Regions from separate parts of the Bifidobacterium sp. UTBIF-78 genome, predicted to be linked through region 2. Evidence: riboswitches for the same ligand, from Rfam matches in the RefSeq annotation. Region 2 holds a riboswitch; each other region holds the start of a gene.
What was found. A riboswitch is a leader RNA that binds a small molecule or an ion and turns the genes downstream of it on or off. The one in region 2 is predicted to bind thiamine pyrophosphate.
Positions count from the first base shown of each region.

Region 1: linked by a shared signal. The riboswitch ahead of tenA (thiaminase II) and the one ahead of BG22_RS09265 (hydroxyethylthiazole kinase) in region 2 are both predicted to bind thiamine pyrophosphate.
Region 3: linked by a shared signal. The riboswitch ahead of thiS (sulfur carrier protein ThiS) and the one ahead of BG22_RS09265 (hydroxyethylthiazole kinase) in region 2 are both predicted to bind thiamine pyrophosphate.

Region 1 covers NZ_JFAO01000003.1:99,659-105,688, forward strand. The annotation lists gene BG22_RS00930 (aldo/keto reductase) at 247-1,095, opposite strand; gene BG22_RS00935 (metallophosphoesterase family protein) at 1,266-2,012, opposite strand; TPP riboswitch at 2,209-2,366, shown strand; gene tenA (thiaminase II) at 2,360-3,127, shown strand; gene BG22_RS00945 (dienelactone hydrolase family protein) at 3,711-4,430, opposite strand; gene BG22_RS00950 (hypothetical protein) at 4,472-4,663, shown strand; gene BG22_RS00955 (hypothetical protein) at 4,748-4,933, opposite strand; gene BG22_RS00960 (hypothetical protein) at 5,488-5,670, shown strand; gene BG22_RS00965 (nucleotide pyrophosphohydrolase) at 5,647-6,015, opposite strand.
Region 2 covers NZ_JFAO01000046.1:3,980-10,009, forward strand. The annotation lists gene thiC (phosphomethylpyrimidine synthase ThiC) at 1-2,744, opposite strand, end outside; gene BG22_RS09265 (hydroxyethylthiazole kinase) at 2,958-3,980, opposite strand; TPP riboswitch at 3,972-4,077, opposite strand; gene BG22_RS09270 (HAMP domain-containing sensor histidine kinase) at 4,085-5,593, opposite strand; gene BG22_RS09275 (response regulator transcription factor) at 5,590-6,030, opposite strand, start outside.
Region 3 covers NZ_JFAO01000019.1:23,702-29,731, forward strand. The annotation lists gene BG22_RS05115 (DsrE/DsrF/DrsH-like family protein) at 1-117, opposite strand, end outside; gene thiF (thiazole biosynthesis adenylyltransferase ThiF) at 206-1,015, opposite strand; gene BG22_RS05125 (thiazole synthase) at 1,265-2,134, opposite strand; gene thiS (sulfur carrier protein ThiS) at 2,168-2,362, opposite strand; TPP riboswitch at 2,605-2,707, opposite strand; gene argH (argininosuccinate lyase) at 2,927-4,408, opposite strand; gene BG22_RS05140 (DUF1648 domain-containing protein) at 4,532-5,701, opposite strand; gene BG22_RS05145 (GntR family transcriptional regulator) at 5,715-6,030, opposite strand, start outside.

The DNA of each region.
Region 1 (6,030 bases), on a different contig from region 2:
GTCGTTTCTTGGGTACGTGCCTCTCGGCGTTGAACACGTATTTCAGCCTTTGCATACGTGTTTTCCTCCGTGACCTGCCTAAGAAACGACAGAAGTACCTAAGTCATGACGATCTGCCCCATATCCGTCGGGCGCCGGCGGTCAGTGACGGGCTTGGTGTCCGAGTACGACATTGTGTCGAGCCGACCGTACCATGTCGATCGCACCGTATCGATTACGCCATGCCGACCACACCGAGCCGCCGCCTCAGTCCTCTTCGTGCCAGTGGGGGTTCTGACCGAAGGTGTAGCCCTCCGGGTTGTCCATGGCGGCGATGTCCTGCATGTCCTGCTCGTCGAGCGCGAAACCGGTCAGGTCGAGGTTGGCGCGCTGGCGTTCGCGGTGCATGGACTTCGGAATCGCCACGTCGCCCAGTTGCAGATGCCAGCGCAGGATGGCGGCCACGGGGGAGACGCCGTGCTTCTCGGCGATGCGCACGATGGTCGGGTCCTTGAGCATCTGGTTGGCGCGTCCGAGCGGGCTCCACGCCTCGGTGATGATGCCGTGGGCCTCGTCATAGGCGCGCTGCTCGTTCTGCTGGAAGAACGGATGCAGCTCCACCTGATTGACGGCCGGCGTCACACCGGTGGCACGGATGAGCAGGTCGATGTGGCCGGGCAGGAAGTTGCTCACGCCGATATGCTTGACGATGCCCTGCTGCTGCGCATCGACTAGCGCCTGCCACGCCTCCACGAACTGACCCTGCGAGGGGTTGGGCCAATGGATGAGGTACAGATCGATGTAGTCGAGTCCCATGCGGGCCACCGACTCCTCGATGGTCGCGCGCGCCTGATCGTACTGGTGATGACGGCCGGGCAGCTTCGAGGCCACGATGATCTCCTCGCGCGGCACTTCGGACTCGCGGATCGCCTTGCCGACCATGCCCTCGTTCTCGTAGTTGAACGCGGAATCGATGAGCCGGTAGCCCACCTCCAGTGCCGACTTGATGGCCTCCGCGCCCGCGAAGCCGTTCACTTTGTATGTGCCGAATCCGATGGCGGGCAATTCCAGCCCGTCATGTGCCTTGCGCGTGGGGATTGCCGGCGGTTCCATCAGCGTCATCATCGCTCCTTTGCTGTCTTGTGCTGTTTGCATGCATATCTGGGCCAGTGCTTGGCCAGTGTGCCGAGGCGGATGCCCCGCCGTTGACAACTGTACTCGTCGTAACCGTGCTGCGCCGGAAGCTGATTAGGCTATTGCGACGATTGCGATCAGTCCTGTTGCGCTCAGAACGTAGGCATGTCGAGCGACGGAGTCCCCGCGGCGTTGGCCCTGCCCATGTCTCTCGCCGTGGCGTGTTCGCGGAACCACGCGATGACCTGCGACTCGCTCACCGGCTGCAGCGACCAAGCATCAAGCCCCACGTTCAACGCCTCGGGGCGGGCGCCGTCGGGGGAGAGCTGGTGGGTGTGCCCGTACAGCAGCATCCGGCCGTCGAACGGCAGCGCCTTCGCGCTGAATTTCGCCACATCGTCGGGCCAGCTGTATGCCAGATCCTCACGATAGGGGAAATGCGACAGGTTGACCGTGCCAAGCCCGTCGATATCGACGGCGTCGTTGGGCTCCAGGGTTTCGAACAGGTTGCGCGCAGGCTTATCCTCGAGCCACCAATCGTCGTGATTGCCGATCACGCCATGCAGGTGCCTGCAGTTAAGCGCCCGCAGGCAATCCTTGAAATGATTGAGCGACGTGCGGAATCCGATGTCGCCGAGAATCCAGAGTTCGTCATCGGGCCGGACCTGTGCGTTGATGGCATCGATGACCGCCCGGTCGTGGGCGTCGGTGTCGGCCGCCTCGCGGAAGGTGAGCCCCGAATCGAGCGCGGTCTTCTTGGCCCAGTCCTCGGCGGCCTTGCGGCCGTAGGTGTGCAGAATCTCCTCGTAGGTCGAACGACTCGGATCGAACGTGGTGAATCCACGTAGCACGGTGACCAGCGGATGCCCGAAATGCGTGTCGGTGGTGAAATATCGCATCGTATGCTCCTTCTCGATGGCTGAGACCGTCCTGCGGCTCGCATCTGTTGTTGCTTGCTTCCACGGATTCCTCATCAACCTCTGATTCCAGAGTAGGCGGTTCCGTGGGGAGGCGTTATACGCCGGCCGAATCGTCGATCGCATCTGCTGCGGTTTTAGCCGCCATGGCGCTGCGCCCGGTCTGCCGTTATAATGAGCGACGTTGCAGGGGAACCTGAGCCGGCCGCGCGAATCCCGTCTGATGATCTGGACGCTTGGATATCCGCTCGGCCGGCTCGAGGTTGAGAAAGGCGCGGGCCTGACCCTTGGAACCTGTTGGCCAACACCATCGAAGGGAGCAATCGCATATGACCGCCGACACCGTCACGTCATCGTCGTTCGACGCCGCCGCATTCGGACCCATCACGCTCGACCATCTGCCGCCGTTCGCGCAGCGCCTGCGCAAGGCCGCCGACCACGTCTGGGAGGAGGGATACCGCCAGCCGTTCCTGCGCGAACTTGGCGCCGGCACGCTCGACCGTGAGAAGTTCGCCTTCTACCTGCTGCAGGACTACCGCTACCTCGACGACTACGCCAAGGTCCACGCCCTCGCGCTCACCAAGACGCACGACCCCGAGATCATGCGCTTCATGGTTGATGTGCAGAACGCCATCTTCAACGTGGAATCCGCCATGCACCGCAAGTACATGGCGAGCTTCGGCGTGACCGAGGCGGAGATGAACTCGGTGCGTCAGTCGGCGTTCGCACGCGCCTACACGTCGAACATCCTGTCCATCGCCTACGGCAATCCGCTGGTTGACGTTCTCGTGGCCGTGCTGCCCTGCGCTTGGGTGTACGCCGATTACGGGCAGCGTCTCGCCCGCGAATTCGGCGATTCGCTGGAGTCGAACCCATACAAGAGCTGGGTCGACACGTACAAGACCGACGAGTTCTGGAGCTCGGCGGCGTGGCTGCTCAAGCACATCGAGACGCTCGTGGAGGGGCTGAGCGAGGAGAGCAAGGCCGAACTCACCGAGATCTTCGTCGTCGGTGTCGAAAACGAGTATATGTTCTGGGCCAGCGCCTACGACATGCAGTACTCGTGGAAGCCCGAATGGGACGCGGCACGCGCGTGAGCGCTGCCAAGCGGGGGACGCCGCCGTTCCCTGGACGCTAATGGTTTGTCTCTCAATTGTTGGAGTGGTATCGGCCCTCTCTGATGAGAGGGCCGTCAGCGAAGATGACTGGGGAGAAAAAAGCTGAAGCCCTCAATTATTTATAGAGACGGACCACTAGTTGCGTTACGAGGGGCTCCCCAACAGGGCAAGCTCCGAGTATGGATGCCGATATATCGGTGTCTGTACTCAGAATCCCCGTTGAACAGCCTCTTGTAACGCAGATAGTCATTTGGGTGGCCTGAAACGCGGTTCGTGCAAGCACGAATGCAGGGACCGCCGGTGGTTGAACACTTTGCAAGCATGGTATCTGGCTTGCAAGGGGTACATATGGGCGTGTGCGGACAGCTATCTGCGTTGCAAGGGGTACCTTATCGGCGAAATGCCGAGTACAAACGTTGCGATATCGCCGTCCGTACTCGGAATATCCATCGTCAGGTACCCCTTGCAACGCAGATAGCTATCCGGAGAACCCGGAATGTACCCCTTGCAAGCGAGATAGGCGCCAACAGCAGTCGAATCCTGCTGCCGGATCGCTGCGTGACTACAGTCCACGCAGAAAAACGCTGATGTCGGCGATTTCCTGATCGCAGATGGCGTGCCCCATGCCGGGGTACGTCCGATAGGTGAGGTGGCCGGCGTCTTCCAGCACGGCACGCGCATTGTGCTGATCGTCCAAGGGAATCGTGTGGTCCTCGGTGCCGTACGCCAGGAAGAACCGCGTCGGTGACTCGAGCGTCGCATCCTCCTCACCCTTGAATGAGGGGCTCAGCAGTATCGCCGCATCGAACAGGTCCGGATATGCTTTGACCAGTCGGTAGGACAGATAGCCGCCCTGCGAAAACCCAACCAGCACTTTGAGTCGGCTTGCAAACGTCGGTGCCGCAAGCAGTTGCGTTACCGCCTCGCCGACCGACGCGCATTCACGTTGACGCTCCTCGACGTCGCATCCATCCGGATACCAGTAATGGCCGCCCATGTACAGCCGGCCGTAAGTGCCTCGGAACGACAGATAGCTGGGTGTGGCGCCGAGGGGAGCGGCACTAACCGGTGCAGTGCCGGGAAACACTGCGGATGCGGGAGACGCCGCGGATGATTGAACTGCATGCGGCGTGGCGTCGGGCCCAAGGCCGTCTTCGCATGCATACACCGCGTCGATGATGCGGACCATTTCGCTTTCGTCGTTCCCGTATCCGTGGAACATCACGAACAGCCGGTCGTCGTCCGGCGCAACATCGATATTGCTGGTCATCTGCAACCGCATTGTCGTTTCCTTTCTACATACGTCTTGGTCTGAAGAGTCTGATGATGACTGACTTGCTGCCAGGCCAGTCGTTGGATTCGAGCACAAGCTGCTTCAGCGGGGGCTGCGTATCAGACGCGTTATTTGGCGCCTTGCCAGACAACCACGAAGGCAGCTGGATGCCAAGTATGGAGCTCATTATTGTATTGTCGATTGCTATTATCGGCGGCACGAATGACGAAATGGAGGAGTGAGCGGTATGCATCGTTAGGTAGCTCATCTTCGTGAATCAGCTCGTAACGTGTCATGTAGGTAGAGCCGGCTTCGGGATTCAGCTCCTACGGATTTCTGTCATCAGTCAGCGCAAGGACCGGAGCAGCCATATCGACAAACTTGCTGGACATTTCTATTCCATTGAGCTGTACCGCAAGGCATTGCAAATAGCGCGGAGAACATGCGATTCTGATTCTCTGCAGGATGCCGCGGTGCTGGCGAGCATCGATTTTCATCTTGCCGAATGGCATGAGTGTTTCGGCCAATCATACGTCAGCCGGGACAAACTATGCCGGGATGACAATCGCGACGCATTCCGATTGAGCAACGCTAGGCGACCGTGGCGCCGATCCCTCCGCCGACCGTCATACCCGTTTGGGCCGATAGCCAATCTATTGGCCTCCGGCGCATGCAGTTTGTGTCCCCACGCGTATCCGTCATTCCACGGCTGCGTTGTTGAATATCGACGGCTGGCTGTCGGTTCTCGACGCATGATTGTCGGTTCTCAACAGTCCGGTGTCGTCCGATATTGAAACGACAAAACCGATAGTCAGGCGATGAGAGTCGACTGCCATGCGACTACCAACCATCGAAAACCTGACAGTCAAGGGGCACTAAGGCCACTAATCCGACAACCCACCGTTGGCACCTGACATCGTGACGACGACAAACGACTCAAGCGATGAAACCGGCGCCGAACTGCATCAATCCGCTCCCGTATGGGGCAAAATTAGGTGCATTCACCGTTTCTTAGGTAGGTTCCAAAGAACAGGACGGCACACAAGGTCGGTATACGCGTAGGGTGATGATGAGTGTGAACCTAAGAAACGTTGAATGTGCCGAAGAGATGAAGCCGCACGCCCCTTACACACCACAATCAGAAGAACCTGTAAAACACTGGCAGAATGTGATTTGGCTTGGCTGCTTGACAGCGAAAGAAGAAGCGACTTTCTCAATGGCAATGTCACTGCTGGGCGGTTTCATCTGATTCGCGCGCAGCCAGGTGCCGAGATTCGTATTCGTCGAAATTGCCGCGTACGGCTTCGGCGGGATATTTGCTTGCTGTTTTTGCCAGTTTGCTCATGATGATGTCATCCATATCGACGCCAAGCACATCGGCCATCATGATGCAATAGGTCAGTACATCCGCCAATTCTTCTTGGGCATGTTGTATATCCGATACCGGGGCTTCCGGCGTCCACTGGTAACACTCCAGCAGTTCCGCAGCCTCGATGATGATGGATTTCGCCAGATTACCCGGAGTGTGGAACCGCTCCCAGCCACGTTCCTTCGTGAAATCGCGTATTGCCTGAATGGTGCTGTCGCTAATCATGTTCGCCATTCTAGA
Region 2 (6,030 bases):
TTCTGGTAGAGCTTCGAGCCGCCTTCCTGGAACTTGCGGCTCATCTCGGCCATGCCGGCTTGGATGTCCTCGGCGCTCGCGGTTCCCGGGGTGGCCGATGCGGCCGGCGTGGTCAGCGCGCCACGGGCCTCCTGGGCGGACGGGATCTTGCCGGCGAGGGTGTCCTGCACCAGCTGCTCCTGCGCCGCCGCGCCGCCGAACTGCTTGCGGATGTTCTGCGAGATGGCCATCGAGCAGAACTTCGGGCCGCACATCGAGCAGAAGTGCGCCATCTTGGCGGGCTCGGCCGGCAGCGTGTCGTCGTGGAAGGCGATGGCCGTGTCCGGGTCGTAGGAGAGGTTGAACTGGTCAAGCCAGCGGAACTCGAAACGGGCCTTGGAGATGGCGAGATCGCGATCCTGCGCGTGCGGGTGGTGCTTGGCGATGTCGGCTGCGTGGCAGGCGATCTTGTAGGCGATCACGCCCTGCTTCACGTCGTCCTTGTTCGGCAGTCCGAGGTGCTCCTTCGGGGTCACGTAGCACAGCATGGCGGTGCCGTAGCGAGCGATCTCCACGCCGCCGATGGCGGAGGTGATGTGGTCGTAGCCCGGCGCGGTATCGGTGGTGAGCGGTCCCAGGGTGTAGAACGGCGCGTCCTTGCAAATCGCCTTCTCCATCTCGATGTTCATGCGCACGGTGTCGAACGGGATGTGGCCCGGGCCCTCGATCATCACCTGCACGTCCTTGGCCCACGCGCGCTGGGTGAGCTCGCCCAGCGTCATGAGCTCGGCGAGCTGCGCCGCGTCGTTCGCATCCGCGAGGCAGCCCGGGCGCAAACCGTCGCCGAGCGAGAAGGCGACGTCGTACTTGGCGAAGATGTCGCACAGTTCGTCGAAGTGGGTGTACAGGAAGCTCTCCTGATGATGCTGCAGGCACCATTCGGCCATGATCGAGCCGCCGCGCGAGACGATGCCGGTCACGCGGTTGGCGGTCAGCGGCACGAAACGCAGCAGTACGCCGGCGTGGATGGTCATGTAGTCCACGCCCTGCTCGCACTGCTCGATGACGGTGTCGCGGAACAGCTCCCAGCTGAGCTTGGAGGCGTCGTCCTCGACCTTCTCGAGCGCCTGGTACATCGGCACGGTGCCGATCGGCACGGGGGAGTTGCGAAGGATCCACTCACGGGTGGTGTGGATGTCGTTGCCGGTGGAGAGGTCCATCACGGTGTCGGCGCCCCACTTGGTTGCCCAAGTGAGCTTCTCCACCTCCTCGTCGATGAACGAGGTGACGGCCGAGTTGCCCATGTTGGCGTTGAGCTTGGTGAGGAAGGCGGACCCGATGATCATCGGCTCGGCCTCCGGGTGGTTGATGTTGCACGGCATGACCGCGCGACCGGCCGCCAGCTCGGAACGCACGAGCTCCACATCGCAGTTCTCGCGCTCGGCCACGTACTTCATCTCAGGGGTGACGATGCCATGGCTGGCGTACCACATCTGGGTCACCGGGTGATCCTTGGCACGCATCGGCTGGTGCGTGCGGCCACGCCATTCCTTCGTCGCACGGCCGCGCTTGATGGCGCGCTTGCCGTCGTCCTCGAGGTTGCGGCGGCGGCCCTCGTACTCCTCGACGTCGCCGCGATCCTTGATCCAGTCGAGGCGCAGGGGCTTCAGGCCCTCCTTCGGATCGCACTTGGGGCCTTCGGTGTTGTAGTCGATGAACGGCGGGTTCGGGCCCACGCCGGGGGTGTCGGACAGCTTGATCTCGGTGTACGGCACCTCAAGATCGTAAGCGCCGAACTGGTTTTCGAAGTGCACCGGCTTGGTCTTGCGGATGTGCGCCTTGTCGCGCTGCTTGGAGCCGCGGGCGGCAATGTCCACGCGCTGCTGCTTGGCGAGCTTCTGCGCGGCCTTGGCCTCCTTGGCGTTGGTGAACTTCTTCTCGGTGGCCTCGGCGCCGGCCGGGGCGGTGCCCTCCTGCGCGGCCTGCGTGTCGGCGGCCGGGGTGTGGGTCACGATGCGCTTGGCGTAGCCGTGCTTCCTCTCGCCGCGCACGGCCTTCCATCCCTCGACCATCGCGCGCGTGGCGGCCTCCGGGTCGTCCGCGCCGGCGATGGCGGAGACGGCGAACCAGCCGGCGGCCTTGGTGCCCGCCAGCATGGTCATGTCGGCCGCGGTCACGCCGCCGCCCACGACCACCGGGAAGTCGCAGGCCGCGCAGATGGTGTTGATCTGCTTGTCGTCCAGCGTCTTGCCGGAACCGTCGTTGCCGCCGACCGAAGCCTCGGGCTTGGTCTTGGAGACGTGCAGCGGGCCGGCGCCGATGTAGTCGATGCAGCCGTCGGGCAGCTCGTTGATGAGCTTGACGAGGCTTTCGGTCTCGGCGGAAAGACCCACAATCGCCTCGTCGCCGAGCAGGGCGCGGGCCTCGCGCGGCTCCATGTCGGTCTGGCCGATATGCACGCCGTCCACCTTGATGCCCTTGCGACGGGCCTGCCAGACCACATCCGCGCGGTCGTCGATCACGAAGGCCACGGAGTCGGACTTGTTGTTGTCCTCGATGATCTGCGCGATGTCTTGGGCCATGGAGGTCAGTTCGGAGGCGTCCGCCTTCTTGGCGCGCAACTGGATGAAGGTTGCGCCGCCGCGCAGGGCCTGATCAACCACATCGGTGAGCGGGCGGCCCTTGCAGTCCTCGGGGCCGACCACGAAGTACGCGGACAGGTCGAACGAGTCGCGCATGGAGGCGTATGGGTATTCGTTGTTCATTGGTGTTCCTTGGTGTTGGGTTATTAAGGAAGTCTTGTTGTGTATCAGTGGGCGGGGGAAGTGAGGATTTCTCGGTCTTGACGCCCTCTGCTGAGGGGCTGGCCGGCGGATCATGGGCAAGTCGGGTACCGGTGGGCTTGGCTCCCTCTGATGAGGGAGCTGACTCGCGTAGCGAGGCCGGAGAAGAGACCGCCCCTCTCAACTCGCTACGGTCTACTGCACCGCAATCGCCGATTCCGCCACCTGTTCGGGCGTGAGATTCCACAGCGCATCCAGTAGATGCACTTGGAACGAGCCCGGGCCGTCGGCCTTGGCCTCGGCGATCTCGCCCGCGCGGTTGTACAGCAGGGTTGCCGCAAGGGCTGCGGTCAACGGTTCGGCGACGGCCAGATACGTGGCGGTCACGCCGCCCAACGAGCAGCCGGCGCCGGTGATCTTGGACATCAGCGCGCTGCCGCCCGGCAAGCGGTAGACCTGCTCGCCGTCGGTCACCAGATCCACCGCGCCCGAGACGGCCATGGCCGCCTTGCCGGCAGGGGCTGAGGCGGTGAGGAACCGGGCCAGTCGCTTCGCCGGTTCGACGGCCGCGTCCACCTCATCCACCGACTCGACGCCGGCGGGACGGGTCTCCGGATTGTTGCCGTCGGACTGGTTCAGCCCCCACATATCGGCCAGCGCGATGATTTCGGAGGCGTTGCCGCGCACGATGGTCGGCGGTGTGGCGCGGAAGGCGCGCAGAATCTCGGTGCGCGTCCGGCCGATGCCCGCCGCCACCGGGTCCAGCACCCACGGGTGGCCGGATTTGCGGAAGGCACGCGCGATCTGCGGCAGCGCGTCCGCGTAGAAGGGCAGCAAAGTGCCCACATTGATGTAGTCGGCGCCGGAGATGGAGGCCGTGTCGATCACGTCGTCCGGCAGGAAGCTCATGGCAGCCGTGCCACCGGCCGCAAGCTGTGCGTTGGCCACCAGATTGATGGTCACGAAGTTCGTGAACGACTGAGCCAGCGGCGTCTTGGCCTTCACATCCCGTACGGCCTGCGCGATGCCGTGGCGTAGCGAGGCGAGCTCGTCGTCATCGGCGTGTGCGCCCGCCGTGGCTATATTGCTATTGCTCGCATTGCCGGCATTGCCCGCATTCGCGCAATGGCAATCAGCGCAATGCCCGTGCTCGTCATGGTCGTGTCCATTCGCACCGTGTGCGTCCGTGCAACATGATGCGTGCGAATCATCGCTCATATCACTGCTCCCTACGATGGTCTTAACCAACAGGTTCTAAGGGTCAGGCCGTGGCCATTCTCAACCCGCGTTCCCACGGGTTCCCCTGCATTACGTTGCCGACGTTATGCCCCAACATGGACATGGTTGTTACAAAATCGCACAGAAACGGCGAATCGGCCTGCTTCGGGTCTGGCGAGTCGCAGCTCGGCATGGTATAAATCCGCGATCTCTTTGACGATGGACAGGCCCAATCCATTGCCGGGCCGGTTCTCCAACCGTGAGGCCGCGCCTCGGTGGAAGGGAACGAGCAAGTCGTCCAGATCGCTGGAATCGGAAGGCCGGCCGGCATCGGAGGAGCCACCGGATTCGTCGGGGTTGCCGGATTCGCCGGAATCGTGCGCGGCATTGTTGCCGGCCGACCCATCGTTGACGGTCGCATCGCCGGCGGCCCCGCCATCGGCACCCGTCTCCGTGCTGTTCTCCACCAACAGCTCCGCGCAGCCGTCCACCGCGCAGCCATCCATCGTACCGTCGTCTACCGTGCTGCCACTCACCGTGCTACCGTCCGCGGTATCGCCACTCACCGTACTGTCGTCCACTACGCCGCCTGCCGCACGCACAGTGACGGCGATGTCCCCGCACTCCACGTTATGCACCACCGCATTGCGCACGAGATTGCCGACCAGCAGCGCGAGCATCGTCTCGTCCGCCCGCACCCGCACCGACCGGTCGATGTCGGTGCGCACGTTCAATCCGCGCGCCTCGATCGCATCCCACGAGACATCCAGCGCGTGTTCCGCCGCATCCCCGAGCGATGTCTCCGGCGGCTCCGCGTCGCCGTGATGCAACGCCATGTTCTGCACGCGCGACAGCGCCAACAGCCCCTCCACCAGATCGGCGGCGTTCCGATCGGCGTCGAGCGCGCGCCGCACTGCGGGCTCCACATCATCGGGGAAGCGGCCCTGGCTCAGCGGCGCGTCCAGACTGGTCTCGATCACCGCGATCGGCGTGCGCAGCTCGTGCGACGCGTTCGCGATGAACTGCCGTTGCGTGGCCGCCGCGCGCTCGATACGCTCCAGCATGGTGTTCACGTCCCCGGCCAGATCGGTCACCTCGTCGGACCCCGCCAGCGTCACGCGCCCACCCGGTTCGGCAGGGTCAAGCCGCTGCATCTGAGCGCCCAGCGACGAGATGCGCCCGGCCAGCCGCCGCGAGATGAGCCACGCCATGATCATGGCCAGCACGGCGAACGCGGCGAACAGCGCCAGCGAGAACCACATGGCGCTCTGCATCAGGGGCTTGCGCATGTCCGCATCGCTGATCTCCATGATCGAGCCGGGCGTCATCGGCCCGCAGCCCACCGCGTAATTGGTGTAATAACAGCCGGTGGTTGACACATAGAGCTCGCCGTTCTCGGGCGAGGGCAGCGTGGAGCCCTTGGCCACCTGATACAACCGGTAGGACGACCGGTCGTAGATGCGGCTGAAGAACATGGCCTGCAACGCCAGCGCGATTGCCAGAAACACCGCCACCAACAGACCGATGGCCAGCGCGATCTTGCCCCGGAATGTGCGGGGAGCCAACCGTACGCGAAGGCGTCGTCGCGTACGACGTTCGTGGTGCTCGCTCATGGCAGCCGGTACCCCTTCCCGCGGGCCGATTCGATGGCCCCGCGTCCGCCGGCGCGTTCGATCTTCTGCCGCAGCGTGTAGATGACGGTTTTCGCCGCGCCCGTGCTGGCCGAACCATCCGGCCAGACCTCGGCGATGAGCTCGTCGAGACCGACCCATCCGCTGTCCGCCTCGTCCAGACGCCGCAGCACCGCGAATTCCTTGGCCGTCAGGTCCAGCGGGGTCTCATGCCAGTACGCGAGCCGACGTTCGCAATCGATCATGAGCGGGGAGGGTCCGGTTCCGGGTGCCGAGCCGGGCCCGCCGCTGCCAAGCGACCCGCGATGGCGCGAATCGTGCCGCAGCAACGCGCGGATGCGGGCCGACAGCTCCCGGAAAGCGAACGGCTTGGCCAGATAGTCGTCCGCGCCGAGGTCCAGCCCCTCCACGCGGTCCTC
Region 3 (6,030 bases), on a different contig from region 2:
ATCCGGCGCGCGCAAATCCAAGAACGTGACCGAGGATGTGTCAAGATGTGCGAATTCATTCGCGTCGATGTGCCGGTAGTCGTCGGCATCATGATCGTGCTTCAAGGTGATGGTCATGGTTTTCCCCTTCCAAAAATGGCCGTTCCCGATGGCCGTGCGGACGAGCCTACGCGGTCGTCCTGTTCGATGGTTCAGATGGCGCGGTTCAGATGGCGCAGACCGGCTGGACGTAGTTGGCCGGCTCGAGTGTGGTGATGGTCGGGTGATCACCGCATACCGGGCAGTCCGGCACATGCGTGGGCAGCGGCACACGGCGGATGTTCATTGTCAACGCGTCGACGGTGAGCATGCGGCCCACCAGCGGCTCCCCCACGCCGACGATGAGTTTGGCGGCTTCGGTGGCCTCAAGGCTGCCGATCACGCCGACCACCGCGCCAAGCACGCCGGCCTCCTTGCAGGTCGGGATCTCGCCCGCCGCTGGCATATCACGGAAGATGCACCGGTAGCACGGTCCCTCGCCGGGCACCACGTCCATCACCTGACCGGCGAATCCGACCACGCCGGCGTGGATGAACGGCTTGCCGGCCAGCACGCAGGCGTCGTTGATGAGGAATTTGGCCGCGAAGTTGTCGGTGGCATCGATCACCAGGTCATACGGTTCGATCAGCGCGGCGATGTTGCGGGCGTCCACCAGTTCATGGTGGGTCTCGACTGTCACGTCCGGGTTGAGCGCGCGGATGGCCGCCGCGGCTGATTCCACCTTGGGGGTGCCGACCGCGGCGTTGGTGTGGATGATCTGACGCTGGAGGTTACTCAGATCGACCACATCGCCGTCCACGAGTCCGATGCGTCCCACGCCCGCTGCCGCCAAATACAGGGCTGCTGGCGAGCCGAGTCCGCCCGCTCCGATGATGAGCACGCTGGCGGCAAGCAGCCGCTTCTGCCCTTTTACGCCCACACCCTTCAGGATGAGGTGACGGGAGTACCGTTCAAGCTGTTCATCCGATAATGCCATGTTGTCTCCAAATCCCGGCTCCCCAAGCAAGGAAGCCGAAGCGACGAGCCCCCGTTCCCCTCAAGCGAGAGAACCGCAACGCCAGCCCCCACTCGCCTCCCCTTACGTGAGATAATCGCGACGTCATTCCCCCCACTCGGCTCCCCTCCCTGAGGGGAGCTGGCCGCGAAGCGGACTGAGGAGAGCCGGACGGACTGAGGGGAACCATCGCCAACCCGCAGGGAGCAATCCCAAATATCAATACAAATTTCAGTGCAGATATCCAGTGGTCGGGCTGGACGGCACGGCCTGGCCTTCGGTCACCTTGCCGAGACCGGACAGGTAGGCTGCACGGCCGGCGTTGATGGCGTTCTTGAACGCCTCGGCCATCAGCGGGATGTTGCCCGCGGAGGCCACGGCGGTGTATGCCATGACGGCGTCCGCGCCCATCTCCATCGCATCGCAAGCCTGGCTCGGTCGGCCGATGCCGGCGTCGATGATCACCGGCACATGCGCGTTGGCGATGATGATCTCGATGAAGTCACGCATGCGCAGGCCCATGTTGGAGCCGATGAGCGAGCCGAGCGGCATGACCGCTGCCGCGCCGGCCTCCTCGAGCTGACGTGCGGCGATAGGGTCCGGGAACATGTACGGCATGACCACGAATCCTTCCTTGGCCAGCATTTCGGTGGCGCGGATGGTTTCGGCGTTGTCCGGCAGCAGATACTTGGTCTCGTGCTCGATCTCCACCTTGACGAAATCGGTGTGGCACACCTCGCGTGCGAGACGGGCGATGCGCACGGCCTCTTCGGCGTTGCGCGCGCCGGAGGTGTTCGGCAGCAGCGTGATGCCTTCGGGAATGTAATCGAGCACGCTGTTCTCGGTGGTCTGCGCACGGCGCAGCGCCATGGTGACGATCTGCGTGCCGGCGTGTTCGACGGTGGCCTTGATGAGGTTCAGGTCATAGCGGCCGGAACCCAGAATGAAACGCGACTGGAACTCATGGCCGCCGAGGTTCAGCGGCTTATCCTCGACCGGCAGCATGGGAGCGGCCGTGCCCACCGGATTGACGACCTTCGGCTGCGGCGGCAACGGCGTGGCCTCGACGGATTCCTCAGTGACCGGATTGATGTTGCTCATGATTGGTTTCCTTTCCTTACATCCGTTCCGGATTCATCCACCTTGGACGAATTGAACGATTTCCATGACGCACTGGTCGTCCAGCATGACGTCCGCACGCCGCTCACGCGGGATGATCTCGCCGTTGAGTTCGATGGCCACCCGTTCGGCACGGAATCCGTGCGCTTCGAGGTAGTCGGCCACGCTGACCGGTGCGTCAAGCGTGACCTGCTCGCCGTTGACCTGCATAATCCCTCCGAATACTAAAAAAGGGCGCACGAAACGAACCGTACCCTAAGTGGTGCGCCCATTCATGAACCCAGTCATGCGACCGTATGCCCGATATGCACTGCGTCCGTCTCTCGCCTTCGTCTTCACGAATCCCGCGATGACTAGACCCGCGCCTATCAGCCCTACAGCTTGGTTATAGTGCTCCACGAGCGGTCTGTCGCAACGCTGCGAGTCCTTGGAAGCTTCGACTGCATCCCCTGACAAATCCAAACGACGATTCCTTACGGCGGCATGACCCGCGTCAAGTTCCCCGGTCGAAGCTTCACGCTTCCTCTCAGCCTTACGGCTCCCGTTCGTACTGCGCTCTAGTGTAGATGTCCACGATGACAACCGGCTGTGCGACACGAAAAACGGCCCCCTCACGGAGAGGGAGCCGACTGGATTGGAAGTTCGTTCGGGAGACCGCAAGTGCGCGAAAAGGCCCGGGCAAGTCCGGAAGCGCGGGGAAAGTCCGGAACTCCAGGAACCTGAGGCCTTGGTGAGCCTGCGGGTATTACGAATCTTTGCGAGCCTCGGCGAACCTTAGAACGTGCCGGGCGCCTTGTAGGCGGAACCATCCGAGGACGAGTCCGCGAAGACCTTGAGCTCCTCCGCCTCGGCCTTGGCATCGACGATCTGCTCGCGCACACGGCCGTAGGCGGTGCCGCCCTTGCCGTTGCGAGAGTTGACCGAACCGTGGCTCGACAGCACCTCGCGCACACCCGGGGCCTTGTCGGCGGGCAGGAACGCGGAGAACGTCTCGACGAAGTCCTCGTCCGTCAGGTCCCACAGCTCCTGACCGCGGCCTTCGGCGAGCTTGACGCACGCGCCGGACAGCTCGTGGGCGTGGCGGAACGGCACCCCGTTCTTGACCAGCCATTCGGCGATATCGGTGGCGAGCGCGAATCCGGTCGGAGCCTCGGCCTCAAGACGGTCAGCATCGAAACGCATGGTACGGACCATGCCGGTGAAGGCGGGCAGCAGCACCTCGAGCGTGTCGACCTGATCGAACACCGCCTCCTTGTCCTCCTGCAGGTCGCGGGCGTAGGCGGTGGGCAGGCCCTTGAGCGTGGTCATAAGGCCGGTCAGGTCGCCGATGAGACGGCCGGACTTGCCACGTGCCAGCTCGGCGATGTCCGGGTTCTTCTTCTGCGGCATGATCGAGGAGCCGGTGGAGTAAGCGTCGTCCAGCTTGACGAAGGCGAACTCCTGCGTGTTCCAGATGATGATCTCCTCCGAGAGACGGGAGATATCCACACCGGTCATGGCGGCGATGAACGCGAATTCGGCCACCAAATCACGGGAGGCGGTGCCGTCGATGGAGTTGTCGGTCACACGGGAGAAGCCGAGCTCGCGGGCCACGGCCTCCGGGTCGAGGCCCAACGTGTTGCCGGCGAGCGCGCCGGAGCCATACGGGGAGGCGTTGATGCGCTTGTCCCAGTCGATGAGGCGCTGCACGTCGCGGATGAGCGGCCATGCGTGGGCCATGAGCTGATGGGCGAGCAGCACGGGCTGGGCGTGCTGCATGTGGGTGCGGCCCGGCATCACGGTGTGGCCGGCCTTCTCGGCCTGTTCGATGAGGGCGTTGACGAGATCGAGCAGCAGCCCGGCAATCACGCGGGAGTGACGGCGCAGCCACATGCGGATCAGGCAGGCGATCTGGTCGTTGCGGGAACGGCCGGCCCTGAGCTTGCCGCCGAGCTCGTCGCCGGCGATGTCGATGAGGCCGCGTTCGAGCGCGGTGGCCTCGTCCTCATCGTCCTCGATGGGGGCGAAGGAGCCATCGTCCACCCGGCGCTGCAGGGTGTCGAGCGCATCCTCCATGCGCTTGAGCTCGTCGTCGGTCAGGAGTCCGGCGCGGCCGAGTGCGCGGGCGTGGGCGCGGGAGCCGGCGATGTCGTCGTCCGCCAGGCGCCAGTCGAACTGCGTGGACTTGGACAGACGGGCCAGCTCGGGCGAGGGGCCGGACGTGAATCGGCCGCCCCACAGGGCGAGGTGTTCGGACTGCTGGTTGGATTCGGTCATGCGTTACTCCTTCGCGTTCCTGCGCGTCATGCGATATCCCGGAAAATGCGCGTGCGTGCATGATAGTGCACTTCACATGCATTCATATGGTTTGCGACTGTCTGTCAGAGTATCAGCGTTGGGCTACATCACCGCGAACACCAGAGAACCGATGCAAACCGCAATGAGGACCACAGACACGATGATCACCGACGGGCGGGCGAAGTTGACCGTCCATCCGACGCCGAAACGCTTGGGCACCATGACAGCGGGGTCGTCGCGATTGACGTAGAACACTCCCGCCACCCAGTAGCGGTCGTCATCATACGGCATCGACTTATCGCCATCGGTTGCAGCATCCTCGCCGCCACGACCCATAGTCACCGAACGGCGCTCCGCATATTCATGGGATCCGTTCTGCCCGTAATACAGGCCTATCACCAGTGCGCCCAACAGTGCCGCCACGGCGATGAACATGGCGAATACGCCAAACGTCCCCAGCGTGATCACCCCTATGTTAGACAGCTGTATGCCCATACCGATGCCACCGGCAGTCAGCAGTCCGATGACCAGCATGTAGATGCTCCACACGCGGGAGAACACGCCATATGCATACCCTGTGGCGGCGGGATGGTCCGGGTCGATAGGATGCTTGGCATAGATGATCGCCGCATGACCTGCCATCATGACCATGGCCAGCATCACCTGCGCAATCACCGGATACCAGATCAACATGGGACTCTTGTCCGCCCATCCATCGATCTGTCCGGCTGCATTCGCATGCATCGCCACCCGATCCGGCATACGGTCATAGCCAAGCACGCCGACCGCTATTGTGACGGCGATCGCTACAACATGCAGCGATTCCCAGGCGAGACCCAACGGCTCCGGATTATCCCGCTCCCCTATCAATGCGGAGTGACGCTCGCCGGTCGCGGTCCAGCCGCGCTCCTTCTTGAGCTCAAGCGTAAGACGCCGATACCTCTGCTGCGCGATAAACCCCATTGCCGCAATCACCAGCGAACTGATGAACAACGCCCAGAGTGCACCGGCCATGCCGAAATTACGCCAAATCATCGCATCGATAAGCAGGGCAATAATGCCACAACTCACTATATTGCACGCGTACATCGCTTTATATCCACGAATGCGTCTGTCCGTATGGGCGGACAACGGCACACTGACTCCGAACACCACATGCCGGTCGGCGATCCATGGCACCATCGAAACACTGGCGGTCATCAATACCAGCAACAGAAAGAACAGCCCCAGCATGATGTTCGTCGCCACAGTCATCGTATTGATGTTATCCATCACAACACTCCTTTCAACTGTTGCATTTCCGATATGCGCGCCCGCACTGACGCTCTGCGGCATCAAGGAACCCCGCCGCGGCTCCGCCACGGGCCTTGTAGGCCAAAGCCAGACGATACAAGTCATCGTTCATCTGCTTGTCTTGCATTTCAGCCACCAGGTTCACCTCGCCTGAGCCATCACGCCAATCGGCGACAAGCGCGCCCGACCCGCGTCGCATCACGATGTAACCCTCATCCCTCAGCAACGCATAGGCCTTGTTCACCGTGTGCAGGTTGATACCCAGATCCACAGCCAGCGAACGGACCGAAGGCAGCTGGTCGCCCGGG